One region of the Paenibacillus sp. cl141a genome, then DNA from elsewhere that is predicted to be linked to it. Evidence: riboswitches for the same ligand, from Rfam matches in the RefSeq annotation. Region 1 holds a riboswitch; the other holds the start of a gene.
The links. A riboswitch is a leader RNA that binds a small molecule or an ion and turns the genes downstream of it on or off. The one in region 1 is predicted to bind FMN.

Region 1 (3,567 bases):
GGCGGATGAGCTGGACCGAAAAATTCGCGAGATTTGCTCCACAGTCGATATTGAAGGGACATCACTCGAACTTACCGGTGGCATAACCCGGCCGCCGATGATCAAGAATGAGGCGTCTGAACGGCTGCTCCGCATCGTGCAGGAAGAGGCGCGTGAGCTGGGCGAGGATATCGGCGATAAGAGCGTGGGTTCCGGTTCCGATGCCAACATAACTTCCGACATGGGCATTGCCACCATCGATGCGCTCGGGCCGCGCGGCGGGAATGCTCATAGCAAAGACGAATATCTGAATATCGACACATTGGTACCGCGTACCCGGCTTCTCGCGAATGTCATTGAGCGACTGAGCCGTGGACAACAGCAAGGATAAGGGAGGACGATGGCAACATGACAAAAGCATACATTATACATGAGAACGAGAGCTGGATCGTGCCGCTCCGCCACGCGCTGGAAGAGCAGGGGGTTCCGCATGAGTTCTGGCATCTGCACGAGGGAACGCTCGATTTGGGCCAGCTGCCGCCGACAGGCGTCTTTTATAACCGGATGAGTGCATCCTCCCATTCCCGTAACCATCGCTATGCGGCGGAATATACTTCGAACGTGCTGGCATGGCTGGAGCATAACGGGCGTACGGTCCTGAATAACAGCCGGGCCCTGGAGCTGGAGATCAACAAAATCAAGCAGTATCTGGAGCTGCAAAAATTCGGCATCGAGACCCCGGCTACGGTGGCCGCAGTAGGGAAGGAAGCAGTCATTCAAGCGGCGAGGGAATTTCCTTACCGCTCCTTTATTACGAAACATAACCGTGCCGGCAAAGGGCTTGGCGTCTACTTGTTTGATAGTTTAGAGAGCCTGGAGACCTATGTAAACGGACCGGGCTTCGAGGAATCTGTGGACGGCGTAACCTTAATCCAGCAATACATCAAGAACGAAGATCAGTTTATTACCCGCTGCGAATTCATCGACGGCAAATTCTATTATGCGGTTCGGGTAGACACTTCCGAAGGATTCCAATTGTGTCCGGCCGATGCTTGCCAGATTAGCGACCAATTCTGTCCTGTCGGCGAGGAAGCGGTTATACGGCCGAAGTTCGAAGTCATTAACGGATTCGACAGCCCGCTCATTGCCAAGTACGAGGCGTTTCTGCAGCAGAATGGCATCAGCTTTGCGGGAATTGAATTTATTACCGATTCGGCTGGCAAGACCTATACGTATGACGTGAACACCAATACGAACTACAATCCCGATGCTGAAGCGCTTGCGGATGTATCCGGCATGAAAGAGATCGCCAGAACGCTCTCGGAGTATTTGAAGCGGGAGCTCGTGCTGCGGTGAATGGTTAATGCTAACCTGAGTTAAGGAGAAGTGCCCAGGTTCCGATAAGAATGAATAAGCGGATAAGGATGTGGCCTTATGCGTATCGAATCGAGTACCTTAATACGGAGAAAGCGTTGGATTTGCTGAATCTCCAGGCAGGAGCGGCTGCTGTTCAAGACAGAAGGTATTCGAGATAAACGCGTGAAGATGGTAAAAAATCATACTGGTAACAAATCGATACTTGCTGTATAATTCTCAGTAAGTCTTGGTTGAAGGTGAGATTTTTCATTGTATTCAAGTCAAATTTCATTTATTTTGAAAATAGATGTATTTACATGAAAGGATTCATGTTATAATTTCAATATATCAACCAAACAAATCGGAATTATCGGTTAATCAGTTTGATGGCATGACCAAAATAAAACATGAATATGGATCTTCGGGGTAAGGTGAAATTCCTGACCGGCGGTGATGGTTCGTTCCTCCGCGAACGAACCCAAGCCCGCGACTCGCTGCGTTCTGTATCCAACATGAATGCAGCGACTGACTTGGTGCAATTCCAAGGCCGACGGTAAAGTCCGGATGGGAGAAGATCAAAGATGAGTTTGCCGTGAATGCGAATATTCCATTCGGCGCAGGCTTATTTGATCAGCCCCCGTATACGTCGGCCATGCCGATGACGGGGGCTTTCTGCTAGTAAGACCTCCGTATTCAAGACAGGAGAGGGCAAGATGAGTAATATGAATACCGGGATCAAGGTGAAACCTTATGGTTCCGACACACAGGCAAGTCGACGTTTTAAAGGAGGGTTCTGGCTCGTTGTTTTGGGGGCCGCCCTGTGGGGCGTTGACCCGTTATTTCGGGTCATTCTGCTCAAGAATCTGACTTCGGCTCAGATCGTTTTGCTTGAACATATCATTATTTCCTTGATTGCGATTCCTGTATTGTGGAAGAACCGGGAGGAACTTAAGAGCCTGGGCTGGAATCATGTCGGCGCGCTGCTGTTTATATCCTGGGGCGGTTCGGCATTGGCTACCGTATTGTTCACGATGGGGCTGTCGAGCGGCAATCTGAATGCCGTCCTGCTGCTGCAGAAGCTGCAGCCGCTGTTTGCCATCATTCTGGCTAGCCTGCTTCTGAAAGAGAAGCTTCCGCGCCATTTTGGAATCCTGCTTATCATCGCTTTGGCAGGCACGTATTTGCTCACCTTCGGCTTAACCCTGCCGATCGGCCATTGGAACGAGTTTGTTCAAGTCGGCAGCCTCCTGTCCTTAGGCGCAGCAGCCTTATGGGGCGGCTCAACGGTCATGGGACGCTTGATGGTAGGCAAACTGAAGTACGAGACGGTAACCTCGCTTCGTTTTGTGCTCGCGCTGCCGCTCCTGACCGTCATTACTTGGAGCGAAGGGGCAGCTTGGAATATGCCGGCATGGGGCACAGGCGCCTTTGCCTTGGTATCGCTGAACCTGATCGGTCAGGCACTGCTGCCGGGTCTGCTGAGCTTGCTGGTGTACTATAAAGGGCTGACCACGACCAAAGCCTCTGTCGCAACGCTGGCTGAATTGAGTTTTCCCATGGTGGGCGTGCTCATCAACTGGATTGTATTCCAGCAAATCGTGACAGGGCCTCAGCTCCTAGGATTCCTGCTGATTTGGATCGTGCTGTTCATTATATCGAGACAGCAATCCGAGGCTTCTCCGCAATTGCAATAAAATCATACGTTTGTAGAAAAAGCCGATCCGATGGGGTCGGCTTTTTTTGCCGTTACTCCAAGCCAAGCTACTCCAATCGGTTTGCATGGCGAAACGATTATTTTTTCAAAAGATGTGTAGGGTTTCCGGAATTAAAGGTGTCTTATATAGTAGCACGGGATTTGTGGCTTCGTTCTACCAACAGAGAAGATTATAAAAGAGGGGGAGGATCCCATGGAGGATCGGACATTGCTGGATGGGCTGGCGAGGAAAGATCCGCGATGTTTTGAAACATTGGTTGACCGCTATTCACGCTACATAGCCGCGGTGGTTGCTAAGGTGGCAGGAGGACGGTTTAATTCCTTCGATGTGGAGGAGATCACCGGGGACGTGCTGGTCAAGCTGTGGACAGACGGGACAAAAATCATGCTGCGGGGAGATAGTCTCAAGCCTTTTCTGGCGATAGCCGCGCGGAATCATACCTTGAATGCATTGCGAAAGAGGCAGCGGGTCATTGAATCCGAATTGGAAGATGACGCCGTTTCTTGTCCCTCTGCGG
Region 2 (3,567 bases), on a different contig from region 1:
CAATCCGCGTCCGGCGCTCTACGAATCGAAATACGAAGCGCTGCTTGCAAACCGGGCTAAGGAAGAGCCGGAAGAAACGGTATCCATTGCCGGCAAATGCTGCGAGAGCGGAGACATGCTGATTTGGGACTTGGAGCTTCCGAAGGTGGAAACGGGCGATCTGCTGGCGGTGTCCTGCACGGGCGCATACAACTATTCCATGGCCAGCAATTACAACCGGATCCGCAAACCTGCGGTCGTATTCGTGAAGGATGGGCAAAGCAATCTGGTCGTTCGCCGCGAATCGCTTGCCGATATCATCAGCAACGATGTCGTGCCGGCGGGTGTGACAAAAGAAACCGTTACGAGTTCATAAGACGTCAATGTCTGGATAGGAAGGGCCCGCCAAAGCCTCCGGCTGCGGTCAGGGCTCTTCGTCCTGCCTTCCGTCGGATATCATCGCGAGGGAGGGGACAAGTTCGTTTTGCTTCGAGGCTCAATTCATAGTAAACTATAACTTGCATTGTAAAAAATCGATAAAAGCGTTTGAGATAACGGAAGGAGATAGACACATATGGCAAAAAAAGCGAAGATCACATTGGAAAACGGCAAAGAGGTTGTGCTTGACCTGTTCGAGAACGATGCACCGAATACGGTGGCTAATTTTGAGAAATTGGCCAACTCCGGCTTCTATAACGGTCTGGTATTTCACCGCGTAATTCCTGGATTCGTTGCTCAAGGCGGATGTCCGCAAGGAACAGGAACCGGCGGACCGGGTTATACCATTAATTGCGAGATCAATCCTAACAAGCACGAGCGCGGAAGCTTGGCCATGGCGCATGCCGGCCGGAACACCGGCGGAAGCCAGTTCTACGTGTGCTACGAGCCGCAGCCGCATTTGGACGGACAACATACCGTATTCGGCAAAGTCGTTGAAGGCATGGAATACGTAGATGCATTCAAAGGCCGCGACAAAATGGAAAAAGTAGAAGTGTACGAAGCATAATAAATTCAGCATCATGCAAAAACAGGCTCACCCTCAGGGGTGAGCCTGTTTTTTATGGCCGCCGCAAAGGGCGGATTAAGCAGGGGCCGGGAACAATCGGCGAAGTTCTTCGGGGACGGGCCGGCTTTTACGCGAGTTTACATCCATCGCCACGCTGGTAACGATGGCATCCGCGCACAGCTCATAATGTTCGTTGTATATCCGCTGGGCCATGACGTAACTCGTGCGGCCGATGGACTCGGGTTCCGTCACGACGATCAGCCGTTCGCCTTGGCCGCACTCCTTGCGGTAATTGATATTGATATTGACGGTGACGGTCTGGACCCCGAGCCGTTTCAGCACATCATACCGCAGATCTCCCGCTTCGTACCATTCCTCCCGGCCCCACTCCAGGTATTCGAGGTATTTTGCATTGTTTACATGTCCGTTGACGTCGATCTCCGTGGGACGGACGATAATGTCCAGCGAAGTTTTCATCGTGGCTCGCTCCTTTTCAACTGCTACTTATCTCCTTGCTACCTTATTTAACTGTTCTCCCTTCGGGAAGCAATCTCCTTCAAAAATCCATGCTAATAACAGCATTAAAGTTATGCGCTTTAAAAAAGTTAGTTGTTTTTTCTTGCAATTTTCAAAAGGGGGTGATAAGATTCTTCATAAGATCAAACAATTTCATAGGTTTAATCCTTCGGGGCAGGGTGAAATTCCCTACCGGCGGTGATGAACGCAGTTATTGAGCTTATCGAAGCAGAGTGCTGCGTCTTAGTCCGTGACCCGGATATGATTGTGACGTTACACATCGTATGCGGTGGACCTGGTGCAAATCCGGGACCGACAGTATAGTCTGGATGGGAGAAGGAGTGAGAGACACATAAGCAGCACATGTTATTGTGTCTTTGCGCACAGCGTGACATGCGTTATGTGCAGGTTTTCACATGCAATTCAAAGCTGTGACGGCGATTTATTTGGTGTCGCCTGTTACGGATTTGGGTCGCTTGTTATACGCGAAATCTGCATTCATGACGGTTATTTATCATGTCAATGATTAACTTCCATCAAGCCCTGTTAAGGATTCTTCGGAATCTTTGGCAGGGCTTTTTTGTATGAACGTTGGGAAAGGGGCATGTTTAGCATGGATATCGTCAACGATGAATTCTATATGTCACTTGCGCTGGATCTGGCTGAACGTGCGCAGGGCCAAACCGGGATCAACCCGGTAGTCGGCTGCGTCGTTGTTAAGGATGGCGCTCTCGCCGGGGTGGGCACGCATCTGGAACGGGGAATGCCGCATGCCGAGGTTCATGCCTTGAATATGGCCGGGCCGAAAGCGGCAGGCAGTACCGTGTACGTGACATTGGAGCCCTGCAGTCACTACGGCGCTACGCCGCCTTGCAGCGAGAGGCTTATCGCCGAGGGCGTTCGGCGGGTGGTTGTGGCCTGCGAGGACCCGAATCCCCTCGTGGCGGGCAGAGGGATTCAGATGCTGCGCGCAGCGGGAATCGAGGTTGAAACGGGTATCCTTAAAGATCGCGCTCTTCGCCTGAACGAAGCCTTTATAAAATTCATTACGACGGGCCGGCCTTTCGTCACGTTAAAGACGGCGAGCACGCTGGACGGCAAGATCGCTTCGAAAACCGGGGACAGCAAGTGGATCTCCAATGAAAAATCCCGGGAGCTTGTGCATACGCTGCGCCATCGGCATCAAGGCATCATGGTCGGCGTGTCTACGGTAATCGCGGATAACCCAAGCCTGACGACCCGGCTTGGCGTTGAGGGGCTGGACCCGGTCAGGATCATCGTGGATTCGAGCCTGAGGATACCGCTCGACAGCCATGTCGTGTCAGACGGGTTAGCGCCCACCTGGATCTTGACGACGGAGCAGGCCGATGACACGAAGCGGACCGAGTTGGAAGAGCTTGGTGTTCAGGTCATCCCCTGCGGACCTGGACCGCGGGTGGATCTGAAGGGAGCGCTGCTGCAGCTGGGACAAAAGGGGATCGCCTCGATTTTGCTGGAAGGCGGCGGTACGCTTAATGGCTCGATGTTGGAGCAGGAGCTGGTGGACCGGCTCATCCAGTTTATCGCCCCCAAAATCATCGGCGGATATGATGCCCCGGGAAATTACATGTTCAGCGGTTATGAACAGATGAACCAAGCGATTACGCTGACAGGACTTGAGACCGAAAGACTCGGCGACAATATCTACGTCACCGGCATTCCGGTCTGGAAATAAGGAGCGAGAAAGGAGGGAAGCCTGTGTTTACTGGATTGGTCGAGGAGATCGGCGAGATGCGGCGTATTGGGCGCCAAGGCGAAGCCATGCTGCTGAGCATTTCCGCTAACCGGATCATGGACGATCTGAAGCTTGGCGACAGCGTATCCGTAAATGGCGTCTGCTTGACGGCTACAGCGATCGATAAGGGCGTATTTACGGTTGATGTCATGCCGGAAACCTATAGAAATACGAATCTCAAGGAGCTGCAGCCGGGCGGGAAGGTTAATTTGGAGCGGGCGATGGCAGCCGGAGGGAGATTCGGAGGCCATATCGTTCAGGGACACGTGGATGGCATCGGCGTCATTCGGAG

Region 2: linked by a shared signal. The riboswitch ahead of ribD (bifunctional diaminohydroxyphosphoribosylaminopyrimidine deaminase/5-amino-6-(5-phosphoribosylamino)uracil reductase RibD) and the one ahead of BMX45_RS16555 (DMT family transporter) in region 1 are both predicted to bind FMN.

Annotation. Positions count from the first base shown of each region.
Region 1 is NZ_FNZO01000005.1:259,510-263,076, reverse strand. Features, by position in the region: gene BMX45_RS16565 (M20 family metallopeptidase) at 1-370, shown strand, start outside; gene BMX45_RS16560 (ATP-grasp domain-containing protein) at 388-1,335, shown strand; gene BMX45_RS32150 (hypothetical protein) at 1,386-1,514, shown strand; FMN riboswitch at 1,749-1,915, shown strand; gene BMX45_RS16555 (DMT family transporter) at 2,058-3,029, shown strand; gene BMX45_RS16550 (RNA polymerase sigma factor) at 3,243-3,567, shown strand, end outside.
Region 2 is NZ_FNZO01000006.1:199,257-202,823, reverse strand. Features, by position in the region: gene lysA (diaminopimelate decarboxylase) at 1-355, shown strand, start outside; gene BMX45_RS18420 (peptidylprolyl isomerase) at 554-985, shown strand; gene BMX45_RS18415 (acyl-CoA thioesterase) at 1,061-1,462, opposite strand; FMN riboswitch at 1,663-1,846, shown strand; gene ribD (bifunctional diaminohydroxyphosphoribosylaminopyrimidine deaminase/5-amino-6-(5-phosphoribosylamino)uracil reductase RibD) at 2,115-3,215, shown strand; gene ribE (riboflavin synthase) at 3,239-3,567, shown strand, end outside.